DNA from 3 places in the Metabacillus litoralis genome. Region 3 is predicted to be linked to each of the others. Evidence: riboswitches for the same ligand, from Rfam matches in the RefSeq annotation. Region 3 holds a riboswitch; each other region holds the start of a gene.
The links. A riboswitch is a leader RNA that binds a small molecule or an ion and turns the genes downstream of it on or off. The one in region 3 is predicted to bind cyclic di-GMP.

Region 1 (5,024 bases), 390 kb from region 3:
CTGTTATAGCCTTTCCGATATCATGAAGCAACGCTCCAATGGCAAGATCTCTTAACTGAACAGGAGAATAACTCATTTTCTTTGATATTTGTAAACATAACAATGCCACGTTTACTGAGTGAGCATATTTTTCCAATCCTTCTGAAATAGAGGTTGTTGGGATTAAAATGATCGTTTTAAGAGCATTTACTTCTTGGATAAGAGTCATGGCAGCCTTTTGAATAGCTACGACATTTAATCTTTTTCCTTTTTTCACATCTTCAAATGCTTCTTGCACAACAGCAATAATATCCATCCAAGTTGGCATGTCCAGCATTTCATCTAATGTAATTCCATATGACTCAGCATCTTCTACCACAAGGGTTGTTACTCCAATTTCTTTAATACGTTCCAAATAGTTAGGGTGAATCGTACGTCCTGCTGCTAAAAGGATCCGTCTCATCCGATCATAAACAGGCATCGCCAATTGCATGGCCTGTGGGTTGTAATCCTCTATATCAATAAATCTCATGATATCCTCCTTGTTGCTACTCATCTAACTCGTATTACTAACTTATATCATATTTACGTTTATAGTTGAAGGGAAAAAGGAGTTGCCTTGGCAACCCCTAATAAAAGCATTACTCATCTTCATCTTCTTCTTCTTCTTCATCTTCTTCATCTTCTTGTTCTTTCTTTTTACGCTCTTCTGCTTTTTTACGTGCTTCTTCTTGCTTCTTTAACTCTTCTCGCTCACGTTCTTCCGCTTTCTTACGTGCTTCTTCTTGCTTCTTTAACTCTTCTCGCTCACGTTCTTCTGCTTTCTTACGTGCTTCTTCTTGCTTCTTCAGCTCTTCTCGCTCACGTTCTTCCGCCTTCTTACGTGCTTCTTCTTGCTTCTTCAACGCTTCTCGCTCACGTTCTTCCGCTTTCTCACGTGCTTCTTCTTGCTTCTTCAGCTCTTCTCGTTTTTGTTCTTCCACTTTACTCTCAAGCTCTTTACTAGAAGACTTTTCTTTTTCCTCTTCTTCGTTATCTTCTTCTACAGATACCTGTTTACTTTCATTTTCTATCTCCGTAGTCTTTTCTTCGATTTCTTCATCAATCTCTTCTATCATTTCTTCTGTTTCTTCAACAACATCCTTGCTTAGTTCTGCAAGCTCTTTGTTATACTCTTCTTCATCAATTTCTCCAGAAGAAAGCTTTTCTTCTAACTCAACTATATCTTCAGTCATTTCAAGCTCTTTCTTCTCTAGCTCAGCTAATTTTTTGTTTATTTTTTCCTCTAACTTTTCCTGTGCCTTTACAATATTTTTCTGAAGTGCCTCTTTAGCCTTTGGGTTTTCTATCTTTTCTATTGCAGCCTTTAAGGCAATAATGTTTGCTGATAGTTTTTCTTCTAGTTCAGCACGAAGAGAATCTGCCGTTCCATCTTCCTCAACAGTTGTTTCAGCTGATGGCTCCTCATCAACAGAGTCTGTTTGAGTTTCTTCTTGTTCTTCATTTTCAGTCGTTTCATATTTTGCTAATGCAGATTCTTGTTGCTCGATCGCTTTTTGAAGAACCTCATTGGCTGCTTCCTCTTCACCCTTCGCAATTAAAGCTAACGCCTCTTTAATCCGTTCTTCTGCAAAGCTAGCAAGCAATGATGCTTCCTTCTCTTCATCTAATGTAAAAGCCAATTGAACATTTTCTAATAGTTTTTTAGTAAAATAGAAGAAATCACCCGGAAGTAGCGATGGTGTACTCGTTTCCAATTCTAATTCGTCTGTTTCTACTGCTTCCTGGTCTACTGCTTCAGTTTCACCTTCTGTTTCTACTGCTTCCTCGTTTACCGCTTCAGTCTCATCTCCAGATTCCACTGTTTCCACATTCTGTTCAGAAGTTTGTTCTACTTGTTCAGTTGCTTCCTCTTCTACTGGACCATCTGTTTCTGCAAATGCAGGTCCTGTTCCTAGAGTAAACGCTAGTGCTGAAACCAAAACACTTGTTGATAAAACATTTCGAATACTTGTCAACATAAAAAACCCTCCAAATATAGTAATTAGGAAGGATTAAGAAGCAACTCATATGAGTTCATTCTCCATCCTTCAGCAATCCAGCCACCATAGATTTCTCCTTAGGTCTGTGACTTTGCGTCTCCATTTTTCAATGGATTTGCCTTTTTCAAATGAAGAACTTACAAAGTTCGACATTTTCTAGTTTAACTATACCATGTGAAATACATTGAATATAGTTTTAATTTCTTCCAATCGTTTCTTTAGAAGGAATTAATTACGCACGAAAAACCCGTCAATAAATATCGAAGGGCTTTTGTTAGCTTGTTGTATATTCGATCTTAGAATCCGCTAGATTTCCTATAATGAATTCTGCAGCTTCCTCTATTGCCTTACAAGAAAGATTTATTATTGAACAACCTACTTTTCCCATAATGTCTTCAGCATATTGTAATTCTTCCTGAATCCGTTCAATTTTTGCATAACTTGAGTCCGAAGATAACCCTAAATGCTTCAATCTTTCTACCCTTATTTCTCTTAGTTTCTCGGCTGACATCGTTAACCCGAAGCATTTTCCTTTTGATAGCTTAAAAAGTTCTTCAGGAGGAGAAACCTCAGGGACTAATGGGATATTTGCTACCTTAACCATTTTATGAGCCAAATACATCGACAATGGTGTCTTTAAAGTTCTTGAAACACCGATGAGAACGATATCCGCCTCCTTGATTCCACGCATATCCTTTCCATCGTCATATTGCACAGCAAATTCAATGGCTTCAATTCTACGAAAATAGGAGTTATCAGGTCCTTCTATTATACTTGGTTTTTGTACTGGTTGTTTATTAAGCTTATTTGCAAAGGTCTCCAATAGTGGACCAATTAAGTCAATCACCGTAACGTCTTCTTCATTCGCTTTATGATCAAAATGCTTTTTTAATAGCGGAGTAAAGAGTGCATAGGCAATGATAGAGTTGCTTAGCTTCGCGAGAGCAATCAGATCATTTATTTCTTCCTTATTTTCTATATAGGAGATTGTTTTAATGGTAACCTCTGTTCCGATAAATTGGGCAGCAACAGTTTTGACCAACAGCTCTGCTGTATCACCCAGTGAATCAGATAGAACATAGACAATGTCTTTTTCATTCACTTAAAATCACCTATTCTTTGAACTTATTATCTTCTGAAACATTAGCACATTCATCATGCCTAAGGTAATATACTGCTTACTCATACTCCTGAAAACTTCATGATTTATTTAGTAAAATCTACTATTCTGTTAACGATACTTGAAATCTTTGAAATCGACAAAACTCTACAAATATCGGGTAGTGACAGGCACCAAAAACTACTTCGCTAACCCCTGAGTCTTCAACGTTTCTTCAAGAGTAGAGATTACTTCTGATTCGTCTTCGCCGTTGGCAATAATTTTTATTGTTGCGCCTGATGGGATTCCGAGTGACATGACACCCATTATAGATTTTAGGTTTACTTGTTTTTCTTTGTATTCTAGCATAACCTCTGACTTGAATTTTGTTGCTGCACCAACTAGGGCTGTTGACGGACGTGCGTGAATACCTGCTTCATCAATGATTGTATACGTTTTTTCTACCATGTTAAATCCTCCATTAGCTTGTTTTTTCTAAATTTTATACATAATAAATAATGGGACGATCTACCGAAATATTTCGTCCCAATCGCTACATATTTAATCTAATAGTGCTTTTGCTGTTTGTTCATCTGTTATTAACACATGAACAAGCTTGCCTTCCAAAGCAGCTCTAATCGATTTTACCTTCTCTAGACCACAAGCTACGCCAACAACAAGAGGTATTTCTCTTAGTTTTTCTAATTCTAATGAAATCACTCGTTCGTTCCAAGAGCTGCTTGATGGTTTTCCTTCTTTGTTAATAAAGTTGTAGCAAATATCGCCTACCACATCTGTATCATCAAAATACTCGGTTTGCTCTTGACCTAAATACGAATGAACCATCGTTGAATGCTCAGGTGTAGCTCCAATCCCTACGATGGCAATATTAGACTTTTCACCCATCGTAAAAATTTCTTGAATGGATGTTTGTCTCATGAAAATGTCACGGGCTTCTTTAGAATCAACCATAACCGGGGCATGCAAAAGTCTGTATTGAGCTTGTAGGCTTTCTGCAAACTTTGCCACAATATGATTAGCGTGGATATCCACTCGCTCATTTCCCATTCCACCTACGATTGGTACAAATGTAACAGATGGAAAATGCTGATTTGTTGGAAGCGCTTTAGCCACCTCATGTAAAGTGGTTCCTGAAGAGATTCCAATTGTCTGACCATCACGAATCACTCTTAACAGATATTTACTAGCCGCAGCACCGAGACGGCTTTTGGAAGATTCATTCCCTAGATTCGGCACACATACTACTTCACGTAACCCGTACATGCGCTCGATCTTTCCTTCCAGCTGTCTGAAAGGATGAATCGTTTCATCATGAATGATAATTTCTACAATTCCTAGCTCTCTTGCTTTTGCAAGGTATTTTGAGATCAATGAGCGGCTAACCCCAATCTCATCAGCAATTTGAGATTGGGTCGCTCCTTCCTCGTAATACATGTGAGCCACTTTTACAAGTAATCTTCTATCTTCAAAAAAGGACAAAAACTTTACCCCCTTGCTACATTACCCCTTGAATTCAATAACGCTTCCATCTTTGAACTGAGGAAGTTTAAAAGGGCTTGCGAAAACTGCACCCGGAAGAACCTCTTCATTTGGCTCTGAAAAATAGATGGAAATATGACCAAGCTCTTTTAAGTTATTGTTTGCAGCAGAACCAACTGCTGTGATTGTAAATTCTTCATCATCTACTTGGAACGTTCCACCAACTGTAATTGGTTCAGCAGAACTATTTCCTTCAAGTTCATGAATAATAGACACTTCTTTTAGCTCTTGTGGTGCTTGTGGACCAAATAAAATACAAACTTTATCTTCTTCAAATGATAAGGCTAATGCTCCAACTTCTTTTACGATACTTTTATACACAGAGATCCCTCCACTATTCTAGT
Region 2 (5,024 bases), 110 kb from region 3:
ATTTTCAAATTTGGAAAATAGTGTTTCTTACAACAGCTATGATTAAGGTTTAGTGCTTATGCAACAAGGCCTTGGCGAAAAGAGGAGGAATTGTATGGGTTCGATGTTTGGAGGAAATTGGGTAAAAGAATCATTAGGGATGCCCACTTTAGATGTAGTTATGATGGTTATGCTTGCAACAATGATTGTTAATGTCCTGTTATTCCGTTTTGGTGGAAAAAGGAGGAAGGATTCGATATCCTTTTTTTCATCATTAGTATTTGTAGGTGCAGGGCAATTTTATAAACGAAAATGGATAAGAGGATCGATTATAACTGGTTTGTTTGTAGGTTGCTCATTTTACAAGCTAAATGTTGGGGAAAGCTTTGCAGATAATATTATTGTGATTATGACCCTTGTTTCTCCAATTGAAGCCTTTGTGACAGGAAACGAAAGTGGTTCATCAGGGTATTCTAGCGGTGGTTCAAGTAGTGGTAGGAGTTCTGGGGGAAGCAGCTATGGCTTGGCTGACCAAATGGAGGATGAGCAATTAGGTCGTTTTCAAGATGACCTTCATGATATGTCGAATGATTACAACCATCATTATTAATAGGTGGGACGAGGGACCTGTCCCGTTGTCCCAATCCGGAGGAGGAAAAACAATGAAAAAACTAGGATTATCAATGGGTATTTTAACAGCTGTATTTTTATTAGTATTCTTACCAAATGCAGGACAGATTCAGGCTGCTGCAGATTCTCAAACTGCGACAACTATAAGCAATGAGCCTAACGAACTATTCTCTACAGCGACAGCGATAGAGTTAAACAAAGAATATGAATCTACATTTGCTGATGATGATTTTAGGAGGGATCCTAAAGATGTTTATAAAATAGAATTACCTACAAGTGGGCTTGTAACGGTTAATGTAGATAGTAAACATGTGAATGGATCAGTTTCCGTTTTGTTAACAAATGGTAAGGTGAATAATGAGTATTTAAATTATGTATCTAAACCTAGCGTGATGGAGGATGAAATTGGTCAAGTGGGATTGCCTGCAGGTACCTATTATCTTGAATTAGCTGCTGGTACAACTGATCTAGACGTTACATATCAATTTAGTGTTTCATTTGAAACTAGTAATTATTATGAGAAGGAAGATAATGATACCTGGGATATAGCAACCGAAATGGAGCTTAATAAGCGTTACAAGGGATTCTTTTCAACTCATCCAAGAACAGATGATGGTGATACATATAAATTCACCCTCCAAAAGGATAGTACGATTATTATAAAACATGCAAAATATCCAAATAGTTATGGAACATTAAGGATTTATGACTCGTTAGGTAAAGATGTTTTTAACGACTACTTGATTAACGATATACCATCATTAGGGAAAGATCGTGTAAATGAAGTAACGCTTAAGGCAGGATCGTATTTCTTAGAGGTTTCTGAGTTTCTTACACATACCTTGCCGAGCTTTCCCTATGAAGTAGAGGTAAGCGTGAAAGAAACAACATCTTCTGATGAATATCCATGGATAGGTCGTGTATTAATCCAAAAAGATGGCATGGCTCTATACAATCCAAACGGCAAAGTTCACCGTAAACTAAAAAAGGGTGAGGGATTAAAGGTTTACGAAATAGAAAATGACCGTTATCAGGTAGGTGGCGGCTATTATGTTCTTAAAGGTAGTGCAAAGGATACACTCTACTATTATGGACATGTGTGGGCAAAAAGTTCATACATGTATGTCTATACACCTGATGGTGACTTCTTTAAGAGGTTCCCATCAAGACAAACCGTAAGAGTGTATGGTATGGAGGATGGAAAATATCAAGTTGGTGGAGGATATTATGTAGTGCCTGACACTAATATTCAACTAGATCGCTAGGGGGACAGGTTCCGTGTCCCGATTTAATGGGGACAGAGGGACAGGTTTCTTGTCTCGGTCTAAAATTGCTGACAAGAAGGATGATTATCGACAGAAAAGCCAACTTTTATTGTTGGCTTTTTCTCTATTTTATCAAATGAACTCAGCTACTAATAAAATATGTAATATATGATGAGGATGTTTGAGGCAATGAACAATGATTGTATGCATTCTTTTATTTTGTTTTGGTAGGAAAAGGAGAAAAGTTTCGGCTTCTTAAATAAATAGTACTAAATATAAAAACTCTTAAAAGTCTTTCGTTGTATGGCGAAAGATCTTTTGGTAGTGAATGAAAGGATTATACTTTTAAAATTTTTCTCCATGACTTTATATAAAAAGTTTAATCCAAGACAAACAGCAAGGGTATATTCTGTGGAATATGGAATGTATCAAGTTGGTGGAGGTTATTTTGTAGATCAAGCAGCTCTTGTTAAATTTGATAGATGATAGATGAACATAGTAAATAGGTTACTTACATACTATTTGGTTTGGAAATGGTGGAATCTAATAAGAATCCTATAGAATTCAAATAAATACAAATAGCTCTGACTCTATTGAGACAGGGCTACTTATGTAATAAGGAAATGTGAACATGAAAATTGAATAAAGCCTAGACAAAGAATCTGTCCGAAACAGCTATATATTTCTATTCCTTTATCGTCTTAATAAATTTATCCAACCTAATGTTGCAGCTTCGTTAGACTTTCTAAGATTTATCTCTTGCATTTGCTGAACGATATTAATTTCTTTCATTTGTTGATCATGGCGTTTTTCTTGTTCAAATAAATTTAAAGCCTCTTTTAAAGAATCTGCTCTTTTATTAATTAAGTAGGATTCTAACTTTGTTAACGCATAATAATTAATATATGTTTTCGGGATATGTATAGGGTTAATATCCTCTTCAATTTCATTCATGAGCCTTTGTAATTCGTTAATCCTCGTTTTATTCTTTTTCACTCTTCTTTTTACACTTAATTTTGGTGCAATAAACAACAAATAAATTAAACCAAATAGAATAATTGCTTTCAAACCATCATCTAATGAGGTAAATGCAAGAATAAAGTAACTTATAAATATAATAAAGATTCTTGATTTGATACTAATTCCAATCATAGGATTTACGTAGTAATCTTGATACTCTGTGTGGAGCTTAGTATACTGTGTAACTACCTCCTTATAATGTTGAATTTCTGATAATAGTTCATCTTTTGATGCCATATAAATCTTCTCTCCAATCAATTGTAATACTTAAAAAAAACTAAATAAAAAAACCTAACAGATTTCCTCGTTAGGTTGCATGCTTCATATAATCTCTAGAAATTAGATTTATAGATGTTTTGCAACCCGACGATCATAGTGGGTTAAACCACCTTAGACTCGTAGCTTTGCGTCCCAATCTTTCAATTGGTTTGCCGTGAATATTTTTTTAATACTTTAGCATTATATCATTTATAGTAATAAAGGAACAGACCTCTTACCCTTTATATACTTGCCTCTATAGATTAAAGTTATTTTATCGTATAAAAAATTTAAATTAGTAAATATTCTGCAGGATTTCCCCAGATAATGTCGAAATGAACTCATATATCCGGTCTTATTTCCCCAACAGTATCACCTCATCATTTTTCCCATTAAATAATACTAAGATATAAGGAGGCCATGCCTTTGACAATAAAAATCTCAAGTGTTAGTTTAAGAGGTTTAGAAGGTTATAGAGTTCAAGTAGAAGTACAAGTTCGCCCCGGAGTGGAGTCAATGGTCATTGTCGGACTGCCAGATGCTTCTGTAAAAGAGTCAAAGGAACGTGTATTATCATCGATTCGAGCGATTGTTAGTTCAGGGACAGCTGAGAAGGTAGTTGTCAATTTATCACCATCAGAGCAGAAGAAAAATGGTCCGTTGTTTGATTTGCCTATTGCGATAGGAATTCTTAAGGAAAAGAATTATATAAAGGAACAGATTCCGCCCGACACCATGTTCATCGGGATTTTGTCGCTAGATGGGATGGTTGAAAGGGTTGAGGGGATGCTGCCTGCGTTAATTGCTGCTAAAAAATTGGGGTATAAGAAAGTTTTTCTTCCATACGATCCACGTGTCCCGATTGATATGTTAAACGGAATCGAGTGTGTTGTTGTTCAACATGTTCATGATGTAGTTAAGCTCCTATCTGGCGAGGCTCCTACACCGTTACCATCATTTACACCCTTTCCTAATCAGGAACCCTCATTCAATGACCATCAAAAGGATTTTTCCCACATCATAGGTCATCAATTTACAAAAGAAGCACTAGAAATAGCTGCTGCTGGAGGTCACTATGTTCTCATGAGCGATCCACCTGGTTGCGGAAAAAGAGTGCTTGCTGAAACATTTCCATCCATTCTTCCACCACTTTGTAAGTCGGCTCAATTAGAAGTAATAAGCTTATATCAACTCACAAACGAGAGACTGTATGATCCCCAAATGGCCCCATTTCGACATCCACATCATTCTGCCTCTTCCATCGCGATTATTGGTGGTGGTTCTTATCCAAAGCCAGGTGAAATCTCACTTGCTCACCATGGTGTTCTTTTCCTAGATGAAATGGCTGAATTTACAAAGAAAACCTTAGATATGCTTCGTCAACCTCTAGAAACGGGAAAGGTCACTATTAGCAGGGTGCACTCAACCGTTATATATCCTACTTCTTTTATCCTCATCGGGGCTATGAATCCTTGTCCATGTGGTTACCTCGGCTCTGCCTCTCACTATTGCACATGTACTCAAAAACAAATAAAAGGTTATCGCAATCGTTTATCAGGACCTGTTTATGATCGAATGGATATCCTGCTTTCGTTGAATTCTGTTAATCTCAATCAGGTCACAGGGAAGCAAGAAACATCCTCGGAAATGCGGGGGCGTGTAGAAAGGGCGAGGGAGATGCAATTTACTCGGTATCAAGAACAGGTTACAAATGCAAAAGTCCCTTATGATTTATTAATTAAAACCAGCCCTTTGATAGATAAACAGCAAAAAATAATAATGCAGGAGGCAAATAAAAATCTCTGGAGTAACCGCGTTCAAATCAAAATTTTTCGCTTAGCCAGAACGATCGCAGATTTAGCAGGAGAACGA
Region 3 (5,024 bases):
ATAGCTACAGCGCCAACTTGTGCAAGTGCTTCTACGATTAATACGCCGGGCATGACTGGGTAATCTGGGAAATGGCCGTTAAAAAACTCTTCGTTCGCTGATACGTTTTTGATTCCTACTGCACGTGTTCCTTCTTCAACCTCGAGCACGCGGTCCACAAGTAAAAATGGGTAACGGTGTGGAATGATATTCTTGATTTCATTACTATCTAGCATATGTATAAGCTCCTTTTTATGAAAATCGTCACTATGTATATGTACGACAAAAGGAAGGCTTTCACCTTCCTTTTAACCAGTATATCCCGACCTTTATTCTTTTTCAACCAAGTCAATGATGTGCTGCCAAGTCGATTTTTCGAGGGCATCCTTTGGCTCGCCACTACCAATGACTCCGTAGCCGACGATAAGTCCAGCGATTGTGCTTACAACCATAAGAATTAAAACAAGCAGGACCCTTGCCCAAATAGGGAGCAAACGCACTCGAACACTCACCTTTTGGCGGCTTTCCTCATGATTCTCTTGTTCTTTTTTAGACTTTTTGGCCTTTTTCACTTCTTCTCGACTGATCGGTTTCGTCGTTTCTTTAGCTACCAATAGACTAAACTCCTATCTTACGCCGTTTATTAATCCCAGCATTTGGTCACCAAGTGTAACCGATTTTGCATTCATCTGATAAGAACGCTGTGAGATTAATAAATCGGTCATTTCCTTGGATAAGTCAACATTGGACATTTCAAGTGCCCCTTGCTCCATCGCTACATCGCCGCGCAGCTCACCTTCTAGAAACGTTAACACTTCATTTAACGGAATGCCGCCTAAATCTTTTAATCCATAACGATTGTTTCCGTTTTGGATTAACATTTGCGGGCGATCCACTTGGACAACACCGAGTTGAAATTCTTGTGGTGCTTCTGTTTGGTCATTTTGAACGGTAGAAATCGTTCCATCATTAGAAATAACGATTTTTTGAAAATCATCATTAAAACGAATTGGATTTTGATTTTCATCAAGAACCGGACTCCCATCAGAAGTTGTTAGCAATAATTGATTTGTTCCATCATTTGTTGGTGATAAGTATAATGCACCATCTCTTGTATAATTAATCTCCCCGTTAACGTCAATTTGTAAAAATTGATTAGGAAGAGTAAAGGCAATATCAAGCTCTCTGCTTGTTTGCTTCATGTTTCCTTGTGTAAAAACAAGGCTGCTGTTAAGCATAGCTCCCGTTCCCTGTCTGATTCCTAATTCCCTGCCGAAACGTTGCTCTGCAATTTCCTCCGCTCCGTTTGGCTGGTTATTAAATTGTTGACGTACAAGCTCAGAGAAAGAAGTTTCTGTTCTTTTATAGCTTTGTGTATCAATATTCGCCATATTGTGGCCGATTTGATCAAGCTGCTTTTGAAGCTGACTCATCGTATTCGTCGCTGTTATCATTGAGCGTAGCATTTACTAGTACCCCCTATTATATGCGGCCGATTTCGTTCGCGGCCTTGTCCATACTCTTATCATAAGCTTGCAATACCTTTTGATTCGCTTCAAACGAACGGTAAGCTGTCATCATATCTGTGTACGTACGTCCAACATCTACTGTTGAAGTTTCTAAGTAATTTTGTCTTAGATTATATTGAATGTTTTCGTTGTTTACGGCTGTTGGCAGTTCTTCATTATTAAATGTGCGATATAAACCATTACCTTCTTTTACAAGGTTACGAACATCCGCTTCAAAACGAACATCAATTTGCGCTACGAACTCTCCATCCGCAATCACTTCTCCATCAGGCGTTACCTGGAATTCACTAGACTGAATGGAGATTGGCTGCCCAGTTGTAGATAAAACCGGATTCCCACCAGAAAGAAGGATCCCGTTATTATCCCGTGTGAAATGTCCATTACGAGTATAGCGCTCTTCTCCTGCTTGATTTTGAACCGCAAAAAACAAAGCACCTTTTACATTTGTTTCTGCATTTAAGGGAATAATCTCTTCTAAAAGAGCTACATCCGAGTACAAGCCAGTCTCTTTAAGACCACCTTGTGAAAAAGTACTTTGTAGTTCTTGGACATAAGCACCTGTGTTAATCGAACCAATTGGTGTGACTTGACCAAATCTTGAACCATTTGTTGTTGGTACTGATTTATTTTCCAATCTATTTAAAAGCATTTCGGGAAATGCGCGGACACTTGCTTGATCCGCTTTATAACCCGCTGTATTGGCATTAGCCATATTATTTGAAAGCATTTCAGTACGTCTTTGCTGTGCAAGCATTCCTGCTGTTGCTGTATATAAACCTCTTAACATCTGTACACCCACCTTAGTCACATAGTTGTTACCGTACAAATGAATTCTTTTCGACAGAATTCCCTATCATTTATTATAAAGGACATTGGCTGTTTTCTCATTACATTTTTTCAGAAATTACCTGTTATATTTTAGGGAAATAATAATGATAGGAAACCACTCCTATATCTTTTTACCGGACAAGCCCTTATACTGAAGAAAAATCTGAAAAAGGCAAACTTGTTGAAAAGCAAGGACGCAAAGCTATGGGCCTACCCAATGTATAACATTGCACGGCTGCCAAGCTGCCAGGCTCCTTTTTTGGGCCATGGGGCTTATGAAAAGGAGAGGCAAATGATGAAAATGAAGGTTGTACTTCTGACATTACTATTTTTATTAGGATCTCAACTAGGAGGTCTAGCTTTGAATCATAAAGCACAAGCTGAGGGTGCTCCAGATTATTCAACATGGCTCTGGGATACGAGTAAAATTGTGTATGACCGTGAAGCTACATTGCAGTTTTTAGAAGCAAAGCAAGTATCACATGTGTTTTTGCAGATTGACCGTAGTATTGATGTTGCCTACTATCACACTTTTATTAGTGAAGCTGCAAAGCTAGGTATGGATGTTTACGCGTTAGATGGAGCACCAAATTGGGGTGCTAACAATAAAGCCTTTTTGAACTTTTTAAATTGGGTTGGTAATTACCAGAACGGGGCAGCTGCTGGTGAGAAGTTCGCCGGAATTCACCTTGATATTGAGCCATACTTAACAGAGCAATGGACAACAAACTATAGTGCTGCTGTTCTGAAATACCAAGGAGCCATTTTAGCTGCAGCTAATACCGCATCAACATTAGATATCAGCCTCGCTGTTGACATTCCGTTTTGGTTTGATGAAATGAACTTCCGTAACAAGCACGGAAAAGGAAACCTAGCCGAATGGGCGTTGAAAAATACAGATGAAGTGACCATTATGGCCTACCGCGACAAAGCCGTTGGTCCGAATGGCATTATTGAATTAGTGAAATATGAGATGGATCTGGCTGTGTTGCTTAATAAAGATGTAACGATCGCAGTTGAAACGATGAATCTTGGTAGCAGTGACGGATTTTTAACGTTTTTTGAAGAAGGTCAGGCCGAAATGAATAATCAGCTAGGACTTGTTTTAGATCAATATCAGGATTATTCAAGTTTTGGTGGGTTTGCTGTGCATCATGTTGGTAGTTGGATGGAGTTGGAGTAGGGATTGGGATTTGGGCGTGGATTCACTTAGGTGGGTTCATGCTTTTTTTGTGGGGTTTTATGGGATGGGGGTGTAGGAATCATGTGGCGATGAAGACCAGTTTGCTTAATTTGGATCTGTGAGTGGGTCTTCATGGCGTGAATGAAGACCATTTCTTCTCTTGTTTTACTCTGGGGTGGTCTTCATTATCAGGATGAAGAACATCTTCCTCTTCTTTTACTCTTGGATTGGTCTTCATTAACGGGATGATAACCATCTTTCTCTTCTTTTGCTCTTGGGATTGTCTTCATTAGCTACATGATGACTATTTTCCTCTTGTTTTGGTCTTGGGATGGTCTTCATTTCTGCATGATCACCATCTTCCTCTTCTTTTGCTCTTGGGATGGTCTTCATTTCTGCATGATCACCATCTTTCTCTTCTTTTGCTCTTGGGATGGTCTTCATTGCCGGGATGATAACCATCTTCCTCTTCTTTTACTCTTGGGATGGTCTTCATTACCGGATGATGACCATCTTTCTCTTCTTTCGCTCTTGGATTGGTCCTCATACCTTAATGAACGACACTACTCTCTTCCACCGCTCCTGTTTTGTCGTTCATAACCCCGATGAACGACACTACTCTCTTCCACCGCTCCTGTTTTGTCGTTCATCACCCCAATGAACGACACTACTCTCTTCCACCGCTCCTGTTTTGTCGTTCATACCCACGATGAACGACACTACCATCTTCCACCGCTCCTGTTTTGTCGTTCATAACCCCAATGAACGACACTACTCTCTCCACCGCTCCTGTTTTGTCGTTCATAACCCCGATGAACGACACTACTCTCTTCCACCGCTCCTGTTTTGTCGTTCATACCCACGATGAACGACACTACCATCTTCCACCGCTCCTGTTTTGTCGTTCATCCCAATATAAATATTTCCACCTAACCTACCCCAGCAAAAAAGTCTCATAGAACTAACAATATAAACAAGACAAAAAAAGAGCCTGTACACACAGGCTCAAAAGTTTACTTATCCAAATTTTTTGCGTGGAAGTTTGTCCATGTTGTCAAGCATAATTCCTGTTCCGATTGCAACACAATCCATTGGTGATTCTGCTACTAATACTGGGACTTTTAATTCTTCTGCTAGTAGCTGATCAAGGCCGTTTAGAAGGGCTCCGCCACCTGTTAAGATCACGCCGCGGTCGATAATGTCGGCTGATAGTTCTGGAGGAGTGCGTTCTAAGACACTCTTAGCAGCTTGTACAATCGCAGCAACTGGTTCACGAAGTGCTGATTCTACTTCGGTTGAATTTACTGTAATTGTGCGAGGTAAACCTGTCACCATATCACGTCCACGAATGTTAATTTCTTCATAACGTGCGCCTGGGAATACCGTTGCAACATTGATTTTAATTTCTTCAGCTGTACGTTCACCGATTAGAAGCTTGTACTCTCTTTTAATATATTGCAGGATTTCATTATCAAACTTGTCCCCTGCCATTTTAATAGAAGAGG

Region 1: linked by a shared signal. The riboswitch ahead of D9842_RS17095 (DUF5667 domain-containing protein) and the one ahead of D9842_RS18845 (amidase) in region 3 are both predicted to bind cyclic di-GMP.
Region 2: linked by a shared signal. The riboswitch ahead of D9842_RS18310 (hypothetical protein) and the one ahead of D9842_RS18845 (amidase) in region 3 are both predicted to bind cyclic di-GMP.

The regions. Positions count from the first base shown of each region.
Region 1 covers NZ_CP033043.1:3,461,303-3,466,326, forward strand. Annotated here, with positions in the region: gene D9842_RS17090 (HD-GYP domain-containing protein) at 1-511, opposite strand, end outside; gene D9842_RS17095 (DUF5667 domain-containing protein) at 621-2,000, opposite strand; cyclic di-GMP riboswitch class I at 2,069-2,151, opposite strand; gene D9842_RS17100 (pyruvate, water dikinase regulatory protein) at 2,296-3,123, opposite strand; gene D9842_RS17105 (phosphocarrier protein HPr) at 3,322-3,588, opposite strand; gene D9842_RS17110 (sugar-binding transcriptional regulator) at 3,682-4,620, opposite strand; gene D9842_RS17115 (PTS glucitol/sorbitol transporter subunit IIA) at 4,642-5,001, opposite strand.
Region 2 covers NZ_CP033043.1:3,735,444-3,740,467, reverse strand. Annotated here, with positions in the region: gene D9842_RS18325 (hypothetical protein) at 95-589, shown strand; gene D9842_RS18320 (hypothetical protein) at 642-1,874, shown strand; gene D9842_RS18310 (hypothetical protein) at 2,568-3,131, opposite strand; cyclic di-GMP riboswitch class I at 3,249-3,337, opposite strand; gene D9842_RS18305 (YifB family Mg chelatase-like AAA ATPase) at 3,579-5,024, shown strand, end outside.
Region 3 covers NZ_CP033043.1:3,847,070-3,852,093, forward strand. Annotated here, with positions in the region: gene fabZ (3-hydroxyacyl-ACP dehydratase FabZ) at 1-215, opposite strand, end outside; gene D9842_RS18830 (DNA-directed RNA polymerase subunit beta) at 309-593, opposite strand; gene D9842_RS18835 (flagellar hook-basal body protein) at 606-1,445, opposite strand; gene D9842_RS18840 (flagellar hook-basal body protein) at 1,462-2,295, opposite strand; cyclic di-GMP riboswitch class I at 2,498-2,587, shown strand; gene D9842_RS18845 (amidase) at 2,629-3,519, shown strand; gene D9842_RS18850 (hypothetical protein) at 3,757-3,981, opposite strand; gene D9842_RS26050 (hypothetical protein) at 4,187-4,342, opposite strand; gene D9842_RS18855 (rod shape-determining protein) at 4,537-5,024, opposite strand, start outside.